DNA from 4 places in the Nocardia sp. NBC_00511 genome. Region 1 is predicted to be linked to each of the others. Evidence: riboswitches for the same ligand, from Rfam matches in the RefSeq annotation. Region 1 holds a riboswitch; each other region holds the start of a gene.
What was found. Region 1 has a riboswitch for magnesium ahead of OG300_RS22455 (ABC transporter permease). Riboswitches for the same ligand answer to the same signal wherever they lie in the genome.

Region 1 (4,997 bases):
TGCGCCGCGCCTGCAGGGGGCTGCCCCGGAACCACTGGAACACCACGGCGTAGTCGCCGCCGGCGGCGGGCTGCCAGGCGCAGCTCATCGGATTGACCGCGATCCGGTGCAGTCCGGTCAGACCCGTGTCCTGCGCGACCTCCGCATCGGTGACGCCGCCGCACAGACCGACGGTGTTGGCCGACGGCGACACCACCGCGGGCACGACCGAGGTGGTCGTCGGCGCGGCCGACGGCGACGACCCGCCGCAGCCGGCGACCATCACCCCGATCAGGGCGATACCCACCGCCGCAGCTCCTGCTCTCACCACGCCGACCAGCGTAGGCGACACACCCGCCCGGTGCGATCGACCGGACTGCGGTCGGTTGCTGTGACATATCGCTCCACCACTGTGAATACGCGATCTTTGACTTATGCACAGCATTTCACTAGGTTCGATATCGCACCTCGATAGGCGAGGCTCCTGTATGAACACAGGCCACTGATCTGACGACGTCGAGAGACGCCCAAGGTTAGGACAGATTTCTCCGGATTAAGGGGTTATCCGAAGTGGCTTTCCGACGCGGAACACGTCGTACAGTGCCGAAGCTCTGACGAGAGGGGTGTCCGTCCCTACCCGAGTGTTCCGGGCGACCTCCCCCACGTGCGCTGACCCATCGCGCCGACCAGGAAGGAGGCCGAGCACCATGACGACATCCGACGACGATCCCGGATCTACCGGCGGGCCGGTCCCTCCCGGATCGGGCCGCTGACCCTCCCGTTCCACAATTGCTGAATTCACGGTGCCCATTCGGCGCACCGCATATTCGTGTGCGCAATTCCGCGAATGAATTCGGATATCCACCGATCTCATGACCCGTCCGCACGATCGTGCCCGGCGGTATTCGATGCTGCCCGCATATCCCCGCGCGGCGGCGGTATTCACGAGAGAACTTCCCGATGACCCTCGAACTCGCAATTCCGAATCGTCCCGGCACGACGCCGCGGGCACCCCGGGCACACGGGCGGCTGCGCACGGTCGACTACCTGATCGTGGCCGCCGCGGTGCTGCTGATCCTGGTGGTGCTCAGGCTCTTTCGCGACATGTCCGTCCCCTGGACGCCCGACGCGGCCGTCGGCTCGGTCTCCACCGACGCGGCCGAACTGCCCTACTACGCGGCCCGCACCACCCTGCGCATGTTCATCGGCCTGGTCGCCTCCATCCTGTTCAGCCTGGTCGTCGGCCAGTGGGCGGCACGCTCCCGGCGGGCGGAGAAGGTGCTGGTCCCGATGGTGGACGTGCTGCAGTCGGTGCCGGTGCTGGCCCTGGTCTCCATCACGGTGACCGCGTTCGTGGCCCTGTTCCGCGGCTCCTACCTGGGCGCGGAGGCGGCGTGCAGCTTCGCCATCTTCACCGCCATGGCCTGGAACATGACCTTCGCCTACTACCAGGCGCTGCGCACGGTGCCGCGCGAACTCGACGAGGCCGCCCGCATGATGCGGCTGACCCGCTGGCAGCGCCTGTGGCAGTTGGAGATTCCGGCCGCCATGGTGCCGATGATCTGGAACGGAATGATGAGCTTCGGCGGCGCGTGGTTCATGCTCGCGGCCTCCGAGGTGATCACGGTGTCGGGCCGGGACGAGGCGCTGCCCGGCATGGGCAGCTTCATCGCGGCCGCCACCTCGCAGGCGCAGGTCGGCACGCTGATGCTCGGCGCGCTCGTCATGGTGATCACCATCGTGCTGGTGAACGTGCTGTTCTGGCGGCCGCTGACGGCCTGGGCCGAGCGGTTCCGGGTGGAGAACACCGAAAGCGCTTCGGCACCAAGGAGTCTCGTCCTGGACCTGCTGCGTCGCAGCACGGTGCCGGGTCGGCTCGCCCGCATGCTCCGGCCGGTCGGTGAGGGGATCGACCGCGGGATGCGGGTGTTCGGGCGCAGCACCCGCTCCGCCTACGACGACCGCACCGGCAGCCGAGCCGGGGACGTGCTGTTCTTCGGACTGCTGTTCGCGGTGCTGGCCTGGGGCACCTGGACGCTGGCCGCCTACTTCGAAAGGACCGTGGGCCTGGCCGAATTCGGGCCGACCGCGCTGCTGGGCCTGGCCAGCCTGTCCCGCGTGATGGTGCTGCTGGTGGTGTCCACCCTGGTGTGGGTGCCGGTCGGGGTGTGGATCGGCATGAATCCGCGGATCTGCCGCTTCGCGCAGCCGGTGGTGCAGGTGCTGGTGAGCTTCCCGGCGCAGTTCCTGTTCATCTTCGTGATCGCGGCGCTCACCTACACGGGCATCTCGCTGAACTTCGGCGGCATCGTGCTGATGGCGCTGGGCGCGCAGTGGTACGTGCTGTTCAACGTCATCGCGGCGGCCGGGCAGATTCCGACGGACCTGCGCGAGGCGATGGACGATCTCGGCGTGCACGGGGTGCAGCGCTGGAAGTCGTTCATCCTGCCCGCGATCGCACCCGGCTACCTGGTCGGCGCGATCACCGCGTTCGGCGGCGCGTGGAACGCCACGCTGGTCGGCGAGGTGGTCGAGGCCGGGCACACCCGGATGGAGGCCTACGGGCTGGGCGCGTACATCACCAATGCCACCGCCGACGACGTCTTCGCCAAGGTGCTGCTGGGCACCGTGGTGATGAGCATCGTGACCGTGAGCATCAACCGCCTGGTGTGGCGGCGACTTCAGCGCCGCACCGAAGCGCGATTCTCCCTGAGCTGAAACAACTTTCGAAAGGAGGACCATCGTGTCCACCGCAATCGTGACCGTCGACCGCGTCACCAAGACCTTCACCAATCCCTCCGGGGAGCAGCTGCCGGTGCTCTCGGAGGTCTGCCTGGAACTGCGCGAGGGCGAAATCGTCGCGCTGCTGGGCAAATCCGGGTCCGGCAAGTCCACGCTGTTGCGCATCATCGCCGGGCTGGTGCAGCCGTCGGCCGGCTCGGCGCGGCTGCGCACCAGCGAGATCACCGAGCCGAATCCCAGTACCGCCATGGTGTTCCAGACCTTCGCGCTGCTGCCGTGGCTGACCGTGCGACAGAACGTCGAGCTGGGGTTGCGCGCCCGCGGCGTCGCGGTCTGGGAGCGCGAGGAGCGGGTCACCGACGCCATCGACATGATCGGGCTCGACGGCTTCGAGAACGCCTATCCCAAGGAGCTTTCCGGCGGGATGCGTCAGCGGGTCGGGTTCGCTCGCGCGCTGGTGGTGCAGCCGGAGGTGCTGCTGATGGACGAGCCGTTCTCGGCGCTGGACGTGCTGACCGCCGAGAACCTGCGCGGTGAGCTGATGCGGCTGTGGGACGAGACCGCGTTCCCGACCAAGACCATGCTGATGGTCACCCACAATATCGATGAGGCGGTGCAGCTGGCCGATCGAATCCTGGTGCTGGACAACAACCCCGGCCGGATCAAGGGTGAGATCCGGGTGGGTCTCGATCATCCCCGCGATCCGCGCGGGGCGGGTTTCCAGGCGCTGGTCGATCAGGCCTACCGGATGCTCACCGACGTCGGATTCGACGGTGGCCGTAGCGCTTTCACGCCGACCCCGACCACCCGGCCGCTGCCGGACGCCGGGGTGGACGGGCTGGGCGGCATGCTGGATCTGGTGGCCGCGGGCGGCGGGCGCGCGGATCTGCCGGAGCTCGCGGGCGGCCTGCGCTTCGAGGTGGACGATCTGATGCCGCTGGTCGACGCCGCCACCATGCTCGGGCTGGCCACCACCGTGGACGGCGATATCGAGCTCACCGTCGACGGGTCGATGTTCACCGAGGCCGACATCGACAGTGCCAAGGCGATTTTCGCGCGCCTGGCCCGGGCCAAGGCCCCGCTGGTCGGCGCGATCGATCACGCGCTGAGCACCGCGCCCGGGGAACGGTTGCGCGACGGCTTCTTCCTGGATCTGCTGCGGCGTGGGTTCACCGAAGACGGTGCGCGCCAGCAACTGCGCATCGCCATCGACTGGGGCCGCTACGCCGAGCTCTACGAGTACGACGCGGCCGAACGACTGCTCACCCGGCACACGGTCGACGCGTGAGGGTCAGTCCTTGCGGCGGGCCTGGGCGCGGCGCTTGCCCTCGTGCATGGCCTGCACCCGGGCCACCGGGATGGTGTGGCCCTCCGCTATCAGATCCGCTGGGAGCGACTGTGGTTCGGGCAGGTACTCGCCCCACGGGTCGCGGTCGCCGAGCAGGTTCGGCACGGTCCGGATGGTGAAATCGTGCGGGTCGATTCCGGGCAGCTCGGCCCAGCTGACCGGGAACGACACCGTCGCGCCTGGGCGGATGCGGGGGCTGTAGACCGATACCACGGTCGCCCCGCCCGCCCGGGTGGAATCCAGGAACACCTTGCCGCCGCGGTCTTCTCGAATGAAGGCCGTGGTGGCCAGGTGCGGGTCCAGGCGTTCGGCCCGGGCCGCGATGGCGCGGGTGGCCGCGGCGGCGTCCTCGATGTCGACACCGGAGGCCACCGGGACGAAGATGTGCACGCCCTTGGATCCGCTGGTCTTGACGGCACCGGAGAGTCCGTCGTTCTCCAGTGCGCGGCGGATCAATTCGGCCGCCGCGACCACCTGACCGAACGGCTCGCCGGGCACGGGGTCGATGTCCAGCACCAGGTAGGTGGGGCCACCGGAGTAGTCCACCAGGTTCTCCGCGAGCAGCAGCGTGACGTGGTACTCGACGGCGCGCTGGTTGCCGAACCAGAGCAGGGTGCGGAGGTCCTCGCCCAGCGCGTAGGAGATCTCGCGTTTCGAACTGCCCGCCCACAGCGTCACCCGCGGCAGCCAGTCCGGCGTGTACTTGGGCAGGTTCTTCTGCATGAACGGTTCCTGGCCGGGCCGCACCCGCACCACCGACAGCGGCCGCTCCCGCAGATACGGCACCATGCGCTCGCCGACCGCCTCCAGGTAGTCGATCAACTCGCCCTTGGTGGCCTCGGCGCCGTCGAACAGCGGAGCGTCCAGACTCGAGAACTTCAGTCCGGCCCGCGCGTCTTCGCCCATGGGCTCACGCTATCCGACGGGA
Region 2 (4,997 bases), 2.5 Mb from region 1:
TTGTTGGAGGCGGCGCTGGATCTGATCGGGGAGTCCGGGGCCGGGGCGGTGACGATGCGGGCGGTGTGTCGGCGCGCCAATCTGACGGACCGCTATTTCTACGAATCCTTTTCCAGCCGTGACGAATTGCTCGATGTGCTGTATCGGTTGATCGCCGAGGAGTATCTGGGGCCGATGACGGCGTTCGCGGTGGCCGATGATCCGAGCCGGGATCGGGCGCTCTCGGAGTTGCTGGTGGACAAGGTGCTCGCCGATCCGCGCAAGTCGCGGTTGTTTCTGGTGGAGCCGTATTCCTCGACGGGGTTGGGGCAGACGACGATCGCGGTGATGCCGGTGTTCACCCGGCTCATCCAGGATCATCTGTTCTCCCATATCGAGGATCCGGTGCGGCGGCGGCTGGCGGCGGTGACGATGGCCAGCGGCAACGCGGGCATGTTCTCGGCGTGGCTCAATGGCACGCTGCGTGCCAGTCGCGAGGAGATCATCGATCATCTGGTGGCGATCATCGCCGCCTATCGAGGCATGTACCGCGACTGAGAGTCCGCGGGCGCGGGCCACCGCGAGTCATTATCGGATCGCGGTGGTGGTCGCGCTGAGGCGTTGACGGGTTGCTTACACCCTCGTGCTGTCGAGTTGCTCGATCGCCGCCGGGGGTGTTTACTCGCTGTCGCAAGGTGCCGTCGTTAGCTGAGGCTCCTTCACGGATACAGGCCGGCGATCCCGAACGTCGAGAGACGCCCCGGATCAGGACAGGTTTCCCCGAGCTAAGGGGATACCCCGACCGGCTCCCGCCATTGGACGGGTTTACGCCGTGAAGTGCTGAAGGTCTTACGAGGGGTGGTTACCGTACCCGGCGTTTCCTGCCGGTCCCACTCCCCTGGCGCGTGTGCTCGAGCTGGTCCTGGAGGTGGTTGCCGTGCCCGACGGATCAGACATATGCCCGTTAGCCAATCGTTCACTCGGCGACACTCCCGAATTCCGCTGCACAGCCGTGCTGTGCCTGTAGCGTCCGGTTTCGAGTGCGCCGTCTCTGCTAGGAGACCGTCATGACCACGTGGGAAATGCTGCTCCGACTCGCCACCGGTGTCGGGTTGGGTGCGGTGATCGGATTCGAGCGCCAGTTCCGGGCGCGCATGGCCGGGCTGCGCACCAACGCGCTGGTCGCGGCCGGGGCCACCTTGTTCGTGCTGCTGTCGGCGCACGGCTTCAATGGCGGTAACGCCGACCCGACTCGGGTTGCGGCACAGATCGTTTCCGGTATCGGCTTTCTGGGCGCGGGTGTGATCCTGCGCGACGGATTCAATATTCGCGGCCTCAACACCGCGGCGACCCTGTGGTGTTCGGCGGCGGTGGGTTCGCTGGCCGGATCGGGCATGTGGTCGACGGCGGTCGCGGGCACCGTGGCGGTGGTGGTGGTCAATACCGCGCTGCGCACGGTGGCGCGCACAGTCGACCGGCCGATCGCCGACGGCCCCGAAGCCCACGAGGCGCTCTACGCGTTCACCGCCGAAACCGATGATTCGCACGAGGCGCATGTGCGCGCACTGCTGGTGCAGTCGTTGACGCGCACCGATTTCCGACTGGTGTCGGTCTCGAGCCACGACACCCAGCCCGGCCGCGTACAGGTGCGCGCGGAATTGACCGGTGATCGCCGCGACGACCGGCAGATGGAGGCCGCGGTGAGCCGGCTGAGCCTCGAGCCGTCGGTGACCAGTGTCGGCTGGCGCACCGTGCCGGCGCCGGTGGAGGTCGAGCAGTGAGCACTCCGCTGCACTCGTATCCCTCACGCGGAGCACTGGATCGGCCGCGCTCACGCTGGGCGGATATCGCGGTGTTCGCCGCGGCGGCGGTGCTGATCTGGATCGTGGTGAAGATCTCGGCGGGCATGCATGTGCCCTTCGACGAGAACGCCCCTGCGGCAACGATTTCCACCGACGCCTCCGAGCTGCCGTTCTATGCGGCGCGTTCGCTGCTGCGGATGCTGCTGGCGTTGGGGTTGTCGATCGTGTTCACCTTCGTCTTCGCCACCGCGGCCGCGCGGTTGCCGCGTGCGGAGAAGGTGATGCTGCCGATCCTCGACATTCTGCAGTCGGTGCCGATCCTGGGTTTCCTGTCGGTGACGGTGACCGGGTTCATCGCGTTGTTCCCGGGCTCGTCACTGGGTTTGGAGTGCGCCTCGATCTTCGCGATCTTCACCTCGCAGGCCTGGAACATGACCTTCGCGTTCCATCACAGCCTGGTGTCGCAGCCGCGCGAACTCGATGAGGCCTCCCGCAATCTGCGCTTGTCGCGCTGGCAGCGGTTCTGGCGCGTCGATGTGCCCTCGGGGATGTTCCCGCTGGTGTGGAACGCGATGATGAGTTTCGGTGGCGGCTGGTTCTTCCTGACCGCGGCCGAGGCGATCAGCGTCAACAACCGCCAGTACGTGCTGCCGGGCATCGGGTCGTATGTGGCGACGGCGTCGGCGAATTCCGATACCGGCAAGGTATTTCTCGCGATCGTGGTGATGATCGTGATGATCATCGGTGTGAACGTGCTGTTCTGGCGGCCGATCACGGTGTGGGCGGAGCGCTTCCGGGTCGAGGACACCGCGTCCTCGGACAAGGGCCGCAGCCTGGTGCTGGATCTGTTGCGCCGCAGCCACATTCCGGGCCTGCTGGGGCGGGTCTTCGGGCGGCTGGTGTTTCCGATGGACCGCGCGATGCGGGTGTTCGGGCTGGCCGAGCATCCCCTCTACGTGCCGGTGGCGCGTCGTCGCGCCGGGGATGTGGCGTTCACGGTGATCGTCGGGGCGGGCGTGCTCGCCGGGCTGATCGCGATGGCCCGCTACATCGGCAGCACGGTCGGCTACCACGAGGTGGCCCACGCACTGTTGCTGGGTGTGATCACGCTGGGCCGGGTGATCGTGCTGTTGATCTTCGCGTCGATCGTGTGGGTGCCGATCGGGGTGTGGATCGGGTTGAATCCGCGGGTGCTGCGTTTGGCGCAGCCGGTGGTGCAGGTGCTGGCGTCGTTCCCGGCGAACTTCCTGTTCCCGCTGGTGGCCGCAGTACTGGTGTACACCGGTGCCAGCCTGCAGTGGGCGGCGATCTTACTGATGGCGTTGGGTGCGCAATGGTACATCCTGTTCAACGTGATCGCCGGGGCCTCGGCGGTGCCCAATGATCTGCGCGAGGCGGCGGCGAGTCTGGCGCTGCCGCGCATGCTGTGGTGGCGCAAGCTGATCCTGCCGGCGATCTTTCCCAGTTTCGTGACCGGTGCGATCACGGCGGCGGGTGGGGCGTGGAACGCCTCGATCGTCGCGGAGATCGTCACCTACGGTCACACCACCTTGACCGCGACCGGTCTGGGTTCCTATATCGCGGAGGCCACCCGTGCCGGCGATTCGCCGCGCATCCTGGTCGGCGTGCTGGCGATGAGCGCGTTCGTGGTCGGTATCAATCGAGGGTTCTGGCGGCGGATGTACGCGCTCGCGCAGCGCCGCTACTCGCTCTGAGAGGAGCATGTCGTGACCAATTCTGTTGCCGGCGGCGAGATCCTGATGGAGCTCTGCGCTATCGACATGTCGTTCACCGGTGCGTCCGGGGAACGGCTCAATGTCCTCGACGAGGTGAACCTGCAGCTGCGCGAGGGTGAGATCGTGGCGTTGCTGGGCCGTTCGGGTTCGGGCAAGTCGACGATGCTGCGGTTGATCGCCGGACTGCTGGCCCCGACCAGCGGTGAGGTGCGTTATCGCGGGCAGCCGTTGCGGGCCACCAATCCCGGTGCGGCCCTGGTGTTCCAGTCCTTCGCGCTGATGCCGTGGCTGAGCGTGCAGGACAATGTGGAGTTGGGTCTGGCCGCGCGCGGTATCGCTCCGGCCGAGCGACGCCAGCGCGCGTTGCAGGCGATCGACCGGATCGGTTTGGACGGGTTCGAGAGCGCCTATCCCAAGGAGCTGTCCGGTGGTATGCGTCAACGCGTCGGTTTCGCTCGCGCGCTGGTGCTGGAGCCGGATCTGCTGTTGATGGACGAGCCGTTCTCGGCGCTGGATGTGTTGACCGCGGAGAATCTGCGCACCGAACTGGTGAATCTGTGGGCCACGGAGGACTTTCCGACCAAATGCGTGTGCATCGTGACCCACAACATCGAGGAGGCGGTGCAGTTGGCCGACCGGGTGGTGGTGCTGGGTTCCAATCCGGGCCGCATCATCGCCGAGGTGGTCGTGGAGCAGCCGCGCCCGCGTAACCGGCGTGCGCCCGCGTTCGTGGCGATGGTCGATCAGATCTACGGTCTGCTGACCGGGCGTGACACCGAAACCGTTGCCGCACCGCAGGATACGGCGACCCCGTTCGCGGTGCCGCTGCCGGACGCCTCGGTGGGCGGGATCGCGGGTCTGCTGGAGTTGGTGCAGGGCAACAGTGGGCGCGCCGATCTGCCGGTGATCGCCGATGAGTTGAATTTCGAGCTCGATGATCTGATGCCGCTCGTGGACGCCGCGGCGCTGCTGGGTTTCCTGCTGGTGGATTCCGGTGACGTGATCTTGACCAATGTCGGATCCAATTTCACGCACGCCGATATCCAGGCCAGCAAAAGGATATTCGCGCAGCAGGCCCGGCAGCGCGCGCCGCTGGTGCGCACGGTGTGCAGTGCGTTGATCGGTAGCGGCAATCAGTCGGTGCGCGCGGATTTCATCCTGGATCTGCTGCAGCGCGGCTTCTCCGACGATGACGCGCGCCGACAGTTGGAGTTGGCGATCGAGTGGGGCCGCTACGCCGAACTCTATGACTACGACACCGATTCCGGGCGCATCACCGCCGACCCGGCCGCGGATCTGCAACCGGCGTGAGCTCACACCGCGCGGCTCACACCACGGCGGTGGGGGTGGCGTGGATGAGGCCGCCGTCGACGAGGATGTCCTGGCCGTTGAGGTAGGCGGCCTCGGGTGCGGCCAGGAACGCGACGGTGGCCGCGACATCCTCGGGTCGCCCCAGACGCCCGGCGGGGACCAGGGTCGC
Region 3 (4,997 bases), 4.0 Mb from region 1:
CCCGCCCACCTGCTGAGCCGGTCACCCGAACTCGGCTCAGCCGGAAGGTGATTCGGCTCAGCCGATCGCCATGGCGATCTTGACCGCCACCAGGATCACCGCGACCAGCAGGTAGCCCCGCAGGGCGAGCATGCCGGTCGTGCGGGCGGGGGAGAAGGTGGGACGGGGGAGGGTGGCGAGCGCGGGGGTGCGCCAGGTGTCGCGGTCGGCCTGGATGATGGCCTTGCGCTCGGCCCGGGTCAGTGAGGTGGCGTTGAGCTCCTCGACCTGATCGGGATCGAGGTTGCCGAACTCCTGCGCGGTGCGCTCGACGGCGCGGCGGCGGCCGCGCTGCCAGGCGATCAGCATGCCCACCCCGCCCAGCAGGCCGACCAGCACGCCGCCGCCGAAGCTGTATTCCAGTGTGCGAGTGGTGAGTTCGGGGAAGAAGGTGGCCGCCGTCAACGCCAGCGACAGCAGCACCAGCGACCACACGATGACGCCGGCGACGATGTTCTGCCGCACCGTGTTCACCCACGGACCGAGCACCGCCCGGTCGTTGCACAGCAGCACCAGGAAGACGGTGGCCGACGGCAGCAGCACCCCGGCCAGCGCCTGCACGCCCTGGGTGAGCAGACCCAGTACGTGGTCGGGGCTGAACGACACCGCCGCGGCCAGCGCCAGCAGCGCGGCGTAACCGGCGTAGAAGGCGGGCGCCTCACTGATCTTCCAGTGCAGCGAATGCCGCTTGCCCAGAGTGTCGCCGAGCGCGTAGGTGGTGGCCAGCCCGACCGCGTTCGCGCCGATCAGCGAGGCGTCGAACAGCAGGATCGCGAACAGCGCGCCCACCGTCGGACCCGCGTGATCGTGCAGCGCCCGCGCCACCGCACCGGCATCGGCGAAGTTCCCGGCCGCGTCGGTCCCGGCCAGCCCGAAGGCGGCGGCCGCCATGATCGCGATCGCGCCCACCATCACCACCACGATCCCGATCCACAGATCGATGCGCTCGTAGCGGATCCAGCGCGGGGTGATGCGCTTGTCGACGATGTTGGACTGCTGGAAGAACAGCTGCCACGGCGCGACCGTGGTGCCCACGATGGCGACGATGAGCAGCAGCAGCGTCGAGTTCAGCCCGCCCGGGAACGACGGCAGGAATCCGTGCGCCACCTGAGAAGCCTTGGGGTGCACCAGGAATGCCAGCGGGAACATGATGACGTTGACCGCGATCAAGCCGAACAGCAAACGCTCCCAGCGCCGGAACGAGCCGCCCGCCACCATGGCGAACAGCAGCACCGCGGCCAGCGGCACCGACACCCACTTGGGCAGCCCGAAGTAGTTCAGCGCCATCGAGACGCCGATGAACTCGGTGACGATGGTCAGCGCGTTCACCACGAACAGATCGCCGACACTGAAAGCGCCCCAGAACTTTCCGAAGCGATCGAAGATCAGCCGCGCGTGCCCGACCCCGGCCACCGCGCCCAGCCGCACCACCATCTCCTGGTTCACGTACAGCACCGGGATCAGCAGCACCAGCGTCCAGACCAGGGCCATGCCGTAGTTCTGCCCGGCCTGCGCGTAGGTGGCGATGCCACCCGCGTCGTTGTCGCCGACCATCACGATCAGGCCGGGGCCCATGATCGCCAGCAGCATGCGCAAACGCTGCTTGCGGGAACGACCTTCGAGGGTGTCGTGGCGGCCGATGCTGCCCAGCGCGCCGACGATATCGCCGACGTGCGCGCTGTCCATGACGGCGCCGGTGGGCTCGGAGGGGGCGGTCACGGCGGGGGTGACCGCGGCGGGAACGGTTGCGGTGCGGCGGCTGGCGCCGTTCGCGAAGAAGGCCATGGCGCTTCTCTCGCTTTCATCATCAGGTGCGCGGGCGTGCGGAAAGCGCCCGGCGGCAACCGATTTCGGGCGCGACACGACCGGCCCGGGGCACGCGGGAACCACTCGATCGGTGCGAGAACACCGGTGGGGGGTGCGGCGTGGAACGGGTCAGGCGGCGACCGGAAGACGGCGGGCCGGGGACGTCGGGGCAGGGAACTCCGGTTTCGGATACGGACTATCGCCGGAACTCATTGTTCGTCCCTCACCTCCTTGCCGCCGTGACGTTCGGGGACGTCGCCTGTGTCCTCGTGACGAAGACCTGCTGTCCGACCACGCGCGGCAAGAGGGAAACGCGGCCACGCCGCGACGGCGTAGCCTCGCACCCCTCTCGTCAGAGCTTCGGCACTGCACGACGTATCCGGGGGCTCGCGGCCCGGGGAAGCCACTTCGGATCACCCCTTAATCCGGGGTGATCTGTCCTAACCCTGGGCGTCTCTCGACGTCGTCGGATCAGTGGCCTGTGTTCGTACAGGAGCCTCGCCTAGCGAGGTGCTGACTCGGGCAATGGTGAGCCTGCCCTACGGATAAGTCAAATCCAAGCCGGTCGGTTCCTTGTAATCCCTTGTGCCGCAAGCGGGTTCCGACTACCAGCCGGTCATCTGCCCATATTGATGTCCGTTTTGCGAGGAACCGGGCGCTCATATGTGCAACGAGTCACTAAAGGACATTCGTCCATTGCTCAGGGCCTGAGAACGAACTTAGAGTTTGCTTGTCAATTGCTGAACCTGCACGTGTTCCAATTACGCAGGACGATTATTTGAGGTGAATCACATGCGCGTCAAGGGTCTTGCTGCGATCACGGCGATGGTCGCCGCAGTTACTGTCGTCACTACCGGGGCTGTAAATGCCCAGCCTGCAACCGGTGATGTGGGTGCAATCCACTACACCGCGTCGGCCACCGATCAGGCCGCGACCATTACCACCGATATCGGTTCCATGGCTGTCGACAATGGTGTCTTCACCATCAAAGCCCCCGATGGAAACGTGGTTGCTGGAACCCAGCTCAATTTCCGTGTAGACGATTTCGTCTTCCCCATCTCCGCCGCGATCCGCGACAACACCGCGACGCTCACCCCGCTGTTCGACATGTCGCACGCGTCGTACCAGCCCGTCGCCCTGCCCTTCGAGGACACCGCCCCCTGGAAGACCCCGTACGACCGTGAGCAGGCGGCCTGGAACCGGATGAAGGACACCATCGCCATCGGCGCCACCATCGGCACCCTGGTCGGCGGTCTCGGCGGCGCGGCCGTCGGTTGCGCGCTGGGCGGCATCGCCGTCGGCTCGGGCGTCAGTCTCGCCACCGGCATCATCGGCGGCCTGTTCTTCTTCCTGCCCGGAGCGGTCGTCGGCTGCCTGGCCGGTGCCGCCGCGATGGGTGCGCTCGGCGCGATCGGCGGCATGATCCTGGTCACCGCACCGGTGGCGATCGCCGCGGCCGTGCAGTACTTCACCACCATCAACCAACCGTTCACCCCGGCTCCGACGAAGTAGCCGCTGGCGGTGGGCAACCCCGGTCGCGCCGATGAGGGCGCGACCGGGGTTGCGTCTTCCGCGTTATCGTTCCGCCCGGTCTCACCGATGAATGGGTGACACCGTTCTGTCCCGGGGGGAGCACAACCATGAAGTTTCCGATTCGTCTCATCACCACCACCGCCGCACTGTTCGCGCTGACCGGCGCGGGCCTCGCCCACGCCGAGGCGACATCGGCCGAATTCCAGTCGCCCTCAGGCAATGTCGAATGCATAGTCGGCAACACCGGCGCCGCCTGCGAGATCGCCAACCACGACTACATCTCGCCCGCCCGCCCCGCCGAATGCCACCTCGCCTACGGCGACCGCGTCTCACTCGATGCCAGCGGCGCCCGATTCAATTGCCACGGTGACCGTCTGGTCGGCCCGACCGCGGTGATCCTGCCCTACGGCGCCAGCATCACCGAGGGACCCGTCACCTGCCTGAGCACCGTCGACTACGTGCAGTGCACGGGCTACGGCCACATGTTCCGGCTGTCTCGCCAGGCCTACGACATCGGCTGATCCCGGCGGTAATCGCCTGCACCACAGTGACTTCCGAACTCACTCGACTCGATACTCGGTGAGTGCCGCCAGTTCCTGACGGGTCGGCGTGGGCTGCGGCCGCGCGGGGGTGCGGGTCCGGCGATGGTGCAGGGCCTGCCAGACGCGGTCGCGGGTGAGGGGGAGATCCGTGAAGCGGATGCCGGTGGCGTCGCGCAGGGCGTTGGCCAGGGCGGGAGCCACCGGGTTGAAGGGGCTCTCGCTCATGGATTTCGCGCCCAGGGGGCCGATGGCGTCGGAGGTGCGCATGAAGGTGACCTCGGTGCGGGGGACGTCGGCGTAGCCGGGGAGGCGGTAGCGGCGGAAGGCCGCTGTGGTGATCTCGCCGCGTTCGTCGAGGCGGACGTTTTCGAAAAGTGTTGCGCCCAAAGCCTGTGCGACGCCGCCCTCCACCTGGCCGCGGCACTGCATGGGGTTGATGACCTCACCGGCGTCGGCGGCATGCACGCTGCGCAGGATGCGCATCTCACCGGTGTCCGGATCGATGGCGATCTGGAACAGCTGGGCGTTGAAGGCGACCGAGCGTGGGGTGCCGCCCCAATGACCTTCCGCGGCAAGGGTTTCGCCTTGCTCGACGGCCAGTGCGTGCAGCACCGGCAGGGAAACGCGGCGGTTGCCGCTGCGCACGGAATCGGCGGTCAGCACGCATGCCTCGGCGGGCACGCCCAAATGCGGTGCGGCGGTGGCGCACAGCAGGTCGGCCAGTTTGCGGGCGGCGAACAGCGTCGCCTTGCCCGCGACCACGGTTCCGGTGGAACCGAACGCGCCGGTGTCGTGGCCGACCACATCGGTGTCGGACTGGCGGATGGTGATGCGCGGGCCGATGGTGCCCAGCTCCTGCGCCGCGATCTGCCGGTGCACGGTGGTGGTGCCGTTGCCGAATTCGGCGGTGCCGACGGCCAGATCATAGGAACCGTCCGCCAGCAGCGTGACCCGGGCGTCGGCGTAGTGGCCGCCGGGCGGGCCGGTCGCGATCATGGACAGGGCCGCGCCGCTGCCGGTCAGCCAGCCAGCTGGGGCGTCCGGGAAGGGTTCGGCCAGCGCCCGACGGATGATGCC
Region 4 (4,997 bases), 2.9 Mb from region 1:
CAGTCAGCTAACTTCCAGCGGCCCGCCGCGGGCGCCGCGATATCGGCCCGAATCGGACGAGACATGTCGGCATCGGGCCGAGGGTCACCGAAATCGATGACCCTCGGCGGGCCGTGCTCGGAGGGAGGTCAGCTCTGCGCGGCCTCGGTGGCGGCCTGGAGTTCGGCGCGCTCGGCGAGGTTGCCGGCGACCTCCTGCTCCCAGGCCGCGTTGGCCTTGCTGGTGTCGACCTCGAATTCCAGGCGCTGCACCGACTTCGGGTCGATGTCGGCGACGTCGACGTAGAACTGCTCGTACCAGCGGCGCAGGTGGTAGACCGGGCCGTCCTCCTCGCACAGCAGCGGATTGTCGATCTTGGACTTGTGCTTCCAGATCTCGACGTCCTGTAGGAAGCCGACGCTGATGCCCTCTTCCATCTTCGACACCAGCATGTCCGCGGCGTCGTCGGGCAGCCCGGCGGGCTTGTGCAGGGTCATGCCCCACTGCAGCACGAACGCGTCGTTGCTGACCGGGTAGTGGCAGTTGATCAGGACGCTTTCGATCTCGAAGCCGCCGAAATTGTTGGTCAGCGGATTGACCATGTACGACGGGCCGAAGTACGACGCCTCCGAAATCAGCACGGTGTCACCGTATTCCGCGGCGAAACCGATATCCGGGCGCGGCTTGGTCTTCAGGTACTGGGTGGCGACGTGACCTTCGAAGACGTTCTTGAAGAAGATCGGGAACGCGTAGTGGATGTAGAAGAAGTGCGCCATATCCACGACGTTGTCGACGATCTCGCGGCAGTGCGCGCCCTCGATGAGCAGTGAATTCCAGGTCCACGGCGTCCATTCGGGACTGGTGCTGCCGTCTTCGAGGAACGGGCCCTCGATGAGCGGAATGGTGACCTCGGGTGCGGGCTGATTGCCCTCGTGGTCGTGCCAGACGAACAGTTGGCCATTGCGCTCGAGCGTCGTCCACGCCCGGGTGCGCGCCAGCGGCGGCACGCGGCGTGCGTACGGGATCTCGGAGCATTTGCCCGACCCGTTCCAGCGCCAATCGTGGAACGGGCAGGCGATATCCCCGTTCTTGACCTCGCCCATGGACAGGTCGCCGCCGAGGTGACGGCAGTAGGCGTCGAGCACCTGCAGCTCACCGGCCTGGTCGGCCCACACCACCAGTTTGGTGCCGAAAGCCTCGATGGAATGCGGTTTTCCGTCACGGAAGGAGGCGGCCAGCCCGAGGCAGTGCCACCCCCGCGCGAATCGAGTCGGCAGACTGCCCACGTCGATCTCGCGAACCTTGTGCGTCTGTCTCGGTGGAGTCGTTGCCATCGTTGCCTACCTACCCACTGCGCCAACACATTCGGAACAGACTCAGCTTCGAGGCAAGCATTCAGCTACGCAAATTATCGAACCTTGTGAAACGGGGACCGCAGCGGCATCGGGGCTGGCAGCGCGTCCGGCACGGTGAACATCAGTGTCCCAGTTCACTACTGGGAGTGCGCTGCCATATATCGGTGGTGACGCAGATCGGAATCGAACCGACGAAGGCCCGGGTGAAAGCCGGACTGCCCGTAACCATCAGAGCAACTGCGCCATTGCCTGTCGTGGGGGCGGCAGGGAGCGAGCCTTCGAGAGGATTCGAACCTCCAACAACCCTGGCTCGAAACCAGGTGCTCTATCCGTTGAGCTACGAAGGCGTTTCGGACTCCCGGCCGCGAACGGCGTTGGGAGGAAACGAGAAAGGGCCGTTCCATCGGCGGAAGCTCCGCCGGGGATACGGCCCGGGAATCAGGGGAACAACCCCTACGGGCCGAGCAGGCGATAACCGCGCCGCGGCGAAAACCGTTCGGACGGAAGGCGCTCAGCGGTGAAGTATTCCATTGCCTTGCCTTTCTGTCGTCCCGGTGTCGGTGCTGACATGAACGCTAACAGGGCGTCCGCTCGAGCGGTACCGAATTATTCGGGGGATCACCGTCCCGCGTCTGCCGGGGCTGATCGCTGCCTGCCTCGAATACCGCTGGGCCACAGCGATTTGTGCAAGTAGCGTGCGTGCATGGCAGCGAAGAACAAATATCTCGATCAAGTGGTCGCGCAGCAGGCGGCATTGGAAGAGGATCTGCGGTCGAGCTCGGGGGGATGGTCCGACGGGAACGGCCCGTCGGGTCGCAGTGCGGTCAGCAAACGCGCCGGGCGCATCGGGCCGGTGCGCGAAGCCTCCGGGCCCGCGCCGGTCGATGTGCGGATCACCGGGTTCTGGTGGTGCCGGGCGCGATTCAAACCATCCTGATCAACGCCTACTGCATCTGTAAGGAACTGCAAGGCGTCCTGGTCCAGGGCTATGTGCAGTGGATCATCGACGACTTCGCCACCGCCTACCGCAAACTCGACTTCTCCGACGGCGAGGATCCGATGCGGCTGGTCAACGTGCAACTGCGCGAGCAGGCCGAGGCGGCGATCAAGGACAAGGTCTCCACCATGGCGGTGCGTGACGTACTCAGTGACAAGCAGCCCATCATCGAGGAGCTCACCGCCCGGCTGCGCACCGTCGCCGAGGGCAGCGACGACGCCCGCAACGATCGCGGGCTCGGGCTCAATATCGTCACCGTGCAGATCAAGGAGGCGGTGGTCTCGTCGAACACCGCAACGAAGCCGCCCGCTTCGACCGCGACGCCGTCGAGCAATTCCGCCGCACCGCCCGCGAACACGACAAGCTCGGCATCGAGAACGCCAACAGCCGCACCGCCACCAACATCCAGGCCCAACTCGTCCAATCCCTCCCCGCCATCGTCGACCACCTCCCCACCCCCACCGAACTGAAGTCCGTCCAAATCGGTGGCGACGCCACGGGATTGACCGGCATCATCACCCAGCTGACCGAAATCGTGGACGCGGTACGGCCCGCACCGCGTCAGTAGGGCTGGGGTCGGCCCTCCGAGGCGTTTCGCGCGAAGCCGTTCGACGTTCGGCAGCGATCTCAGCGCGTTCTCAGCGGATATGTGCAAGGTTGGGCCGCGTCCGGTCTGCCCAGAGAAAGTTCCCGATGTCGACGCTCAACGGCCTTCCGGCCCACATCCTGTTCGTGCACTTCATCGTGGTGCTGGCACCGTTGACCGCGGTGCTGGTGATCCTGTCCGCGCTGTGGCCCGCGGCTCGTCGCCGCCTGGTCTGGCTCAACCTCGTGCTGGCCGCCTTCGTGGCGGTTCTCACCCCGATCACCACGGATGCGGGCGAGTGGCTGGAGAAGCGGGTCGGGCGAAATCCGGACCTGCGCACCCACACTCATCTCGGTGACACGTTCATCTACTTCGCGGCCGGGTTGTTGATCGTGGCGGTGCTGATGGCGGTGGTTCACGTGTACGAATCGCGTGGGCGGGCGCTGTCGCGGGTGCTCGTGGGCGCTGTCGCGGTGCTGGCGATCGCGGCGAGTGTCGCGGCCACGGTGCAGGTGTATCGGATCGGGGAGTCCGGCTCTCGATCGGTATGGCACGGCGTGTCCGCGAAACCGGCACGCGAAGCGCCGAAGCAGTAATCGGACTTCTCGTGAATCGGAAAATTGACGAATAGGGCTTCGTAATGCAAAGCTGTGCGACGTAATTACAGCACCTCGCTAGGTGAGGCTCCTGTACGAACACAGGCCACTGATCCGACGACGTCGAGAGACGCCCAGGGTTAGGACAGGTTTCCCCGGATTAAGGGGTCACCCGAAGTGGCTTCCCGCGCAGCGGGATACGTCGTGCAGTGCCGAAGCTCTGACGAGAGAGGTGCCCGCGCGAGGCGTCTGCCTGCGCGGAATCCTCGTGTGCATCCGTGACGGCGCCCCCGTGCGCCCCGGCCGCGAGGAGGTGAGGACGACCCATGGCCCCCGGCGACAGTCCGTATCCGAGTCACTCGTTCCACTCACCCGATTGCGGGTGGAAACACGCCACACGAGCCTGACCGGAAATTCCCGTCGCGTTGATTCGCGACCCTCGACGCGTCCGCATTACCGTTGCGCGGCCGTGTAATTCGTGCTGGCCTTTTCACCCCATTCGAATTCACCGAACCCGAAATTCGAAGGTTGATTCACCGATGAGAAACTTCACCACCCTCGCCGCGATCACCGCTGTCACCCTCGGCGCACTCGTCTGCGACATCCCCGCCGCGACCGCGGCTCCCGCACCCGGCATCGACTGGACCGCGAGGACAGTCGGCAAATCCGTTGTGGTGCACACCGATCAGGGCAGCCTCTCGACCCGTGACGGCCGATTCGAGGTCCTCGACCCCACCGGCGCGGTAGCCGCCACTCTGCCCCTGGCCTACGGCATCGACGGTCAGCAGTTCCCGATTGCCGCAACCATCGACGGTAATACCGCGACCCTCACCCCGAGCGCCGACGCCGCCCTGGCCAAGCCGATCACCATGCTGCAACCGGTCGACCAGCAGGCCGATTTCGACTCCGCCCTGGCCGCGGCCGGCACCCAATTCGGCCTGGCCACCGGCGTCGGAGCCCTGATCGGCACCCTGGTCGGTGGCGTCGGCGGCTGCGTCCTGGGCGCCATCGTGCCCGCCGCACTGATGACCCCGATCTTCGTACCGGGCTGGGTCGGTGGCTGTCTCGCCGGAGCCGCTGCGGGCGCTGCCCTCGGCGCGGCCGCGGGCACCGTACTGATCGGCCTCCCCGTCGGGATCGTGAGCGCGATCCAGTTCTTCCAACGACTCAACGTCCCCGCGGCCCCCGCCGCCGCTCAGGTCTCTCCGGCGGAAGTGGCGGCGATGTGAGGGCGATCGGAATCTCGCCGCTACCGCCGAAAAGGTCGGGCCACGCTACCTCGACGGTGCGATATGTACGACAGCTTTGCCCGGCAGGCCGGTTCGCTTGCGCAGGAACGCTTCCCGCGCGTGGTCGAGGTCGTGCACCGCGCCGACCTGGGGGCGGAGGTCGCCTGCGGCGGCGAGCCGGAGGAGTTCGCGGAGCTGGTCGCGGTCGGGCTCGACGATGAAGAAGACGGCTCGGCCGTCGGCGGGAGCGATCGG

Region 2: another riboswitch for magnesium. It lies ahead of OG300_RS10920 (MgtC/SapB family protein); the one in region 1 lies ahead of OG300_RS22455 (ABC transporter permease).
Region 3: another riboswitch for magnesium. It lies ahead of OG300_RS41015 (NRAMP family divalent metal transporter); the one in region 1 lies ahead of OG300_RS22455 (ABC transporter permease).
Region 4: another riboswitch for magnesium. It lies ahead of OG300_RS09080 (hypothetical protein); the one in region 1 lies ahead of OG300_RS22455 (ABC transporter permease).

The regions. Positions count from the first base shown of each region.
Region 1 is NZ_CP107849.1:4,783,354-4,788,350, forward strand. It holds gene OG300_RS22450 (DUF3558 domain-containing protein) at 1-310, opposite strand, end outside; M-box (ykoK) riboswitch at 440-609, shown strand; gene OG300_RS22455 (ABC transporter permease) at 940-2,697, shown strand; gene OG300_RS22460 (nitrate/sulfonate/bicarbonate ABC transporter ATP-binding protein) at 2,723-4,009, shown strand; gene OG300_RS22465 (DNA polymerase domain-containing protein) at 4,013-4,975, opposite strand; gene OG300_RS22470 (DUF4232 domain-containing protein) at 4,985-4,997, opposite strand, start outside.
Region 2 is NZ_CP107849.1:2,300,621-2,305,617, reverse strand. It holds gene OG300_RS10925 (TetR/AcrR family transcriptional regulator) at 1-537, shown strand, start outside; M-box (ykoK) riboswitch at 673-846, shown strand; gene OG300_RS10920 (MgtC/SapB family protein) at 1,047-1,760, shown strand; gene OG300_RS10915 (ABC transporter permease) at 1,757-3,496, shown strand; gene OG300_RS10910 (nitrate/sulfonate/bicarbonate ABC transporter ATP-binding protein) at 3,509-4,828, shown strand; gene OG300_RS10905 (glucose 1-dehydrogenase) at 4,845-4,997, opposite strand, start outside.
Region 3 is NZ_CP107849.1:8,802,366-8,807,362, forward strand. It holds gene OG300_RS41010 (hypothetical protein) at 1-16, shown strand, start outside; gene OG300_RS41015 (NRAMP family divalent metal transporter) at 58-1,824, opposite strand; M-box (ykoK) riboswitch at 2,183-2,362, opposite strand; gene OG300_RS41020 (hypothetical protein) at 2,638-3,357, shown strand; gene OG300_RS41025 (DUF6636 domain-containing protein) at 3,486-3,899, shown strand; gene OG300_RS41030 (molybdopterin-dependent oxidoreductase) at 3,939-4,997, opposite strand, start outside.
Region 4 is NZ_CP107849.1:1,920,232-1,925,228, forward strand. It holds gene OG300_RS09050 (Rieske 2Fe-2S domain-containing protein) at 129-1,313, opposite strand; tRNA gene OG300_RS09055 (tRNA-Glu) at 1,500-1,578, opposite strand; tRNA gene OG300_RS09060 (tRNA-Arg) at 1,608-1,681, opposite strand; gene OG300_RS09065 (hypothetical protein) at 2,038-2,271, shown strand; gene OG300_RS09070 (SPFH domain-containing protein) at 2,244-2,801, shown strand; gene OG300_RS09075 (DUF2231 domain-containing protein) at 3,025-3,513, shown strand; M-box (ykoK) riboswitch at 3,581-3,752, shown strand; gene OG300_RS09080 (hypothetical protein) at 4,053-4,742, shown strand; gene OG300_RS09085 (NADP-dependent oxidoreductase) at 4,788-4,997, opposite strand, start outside.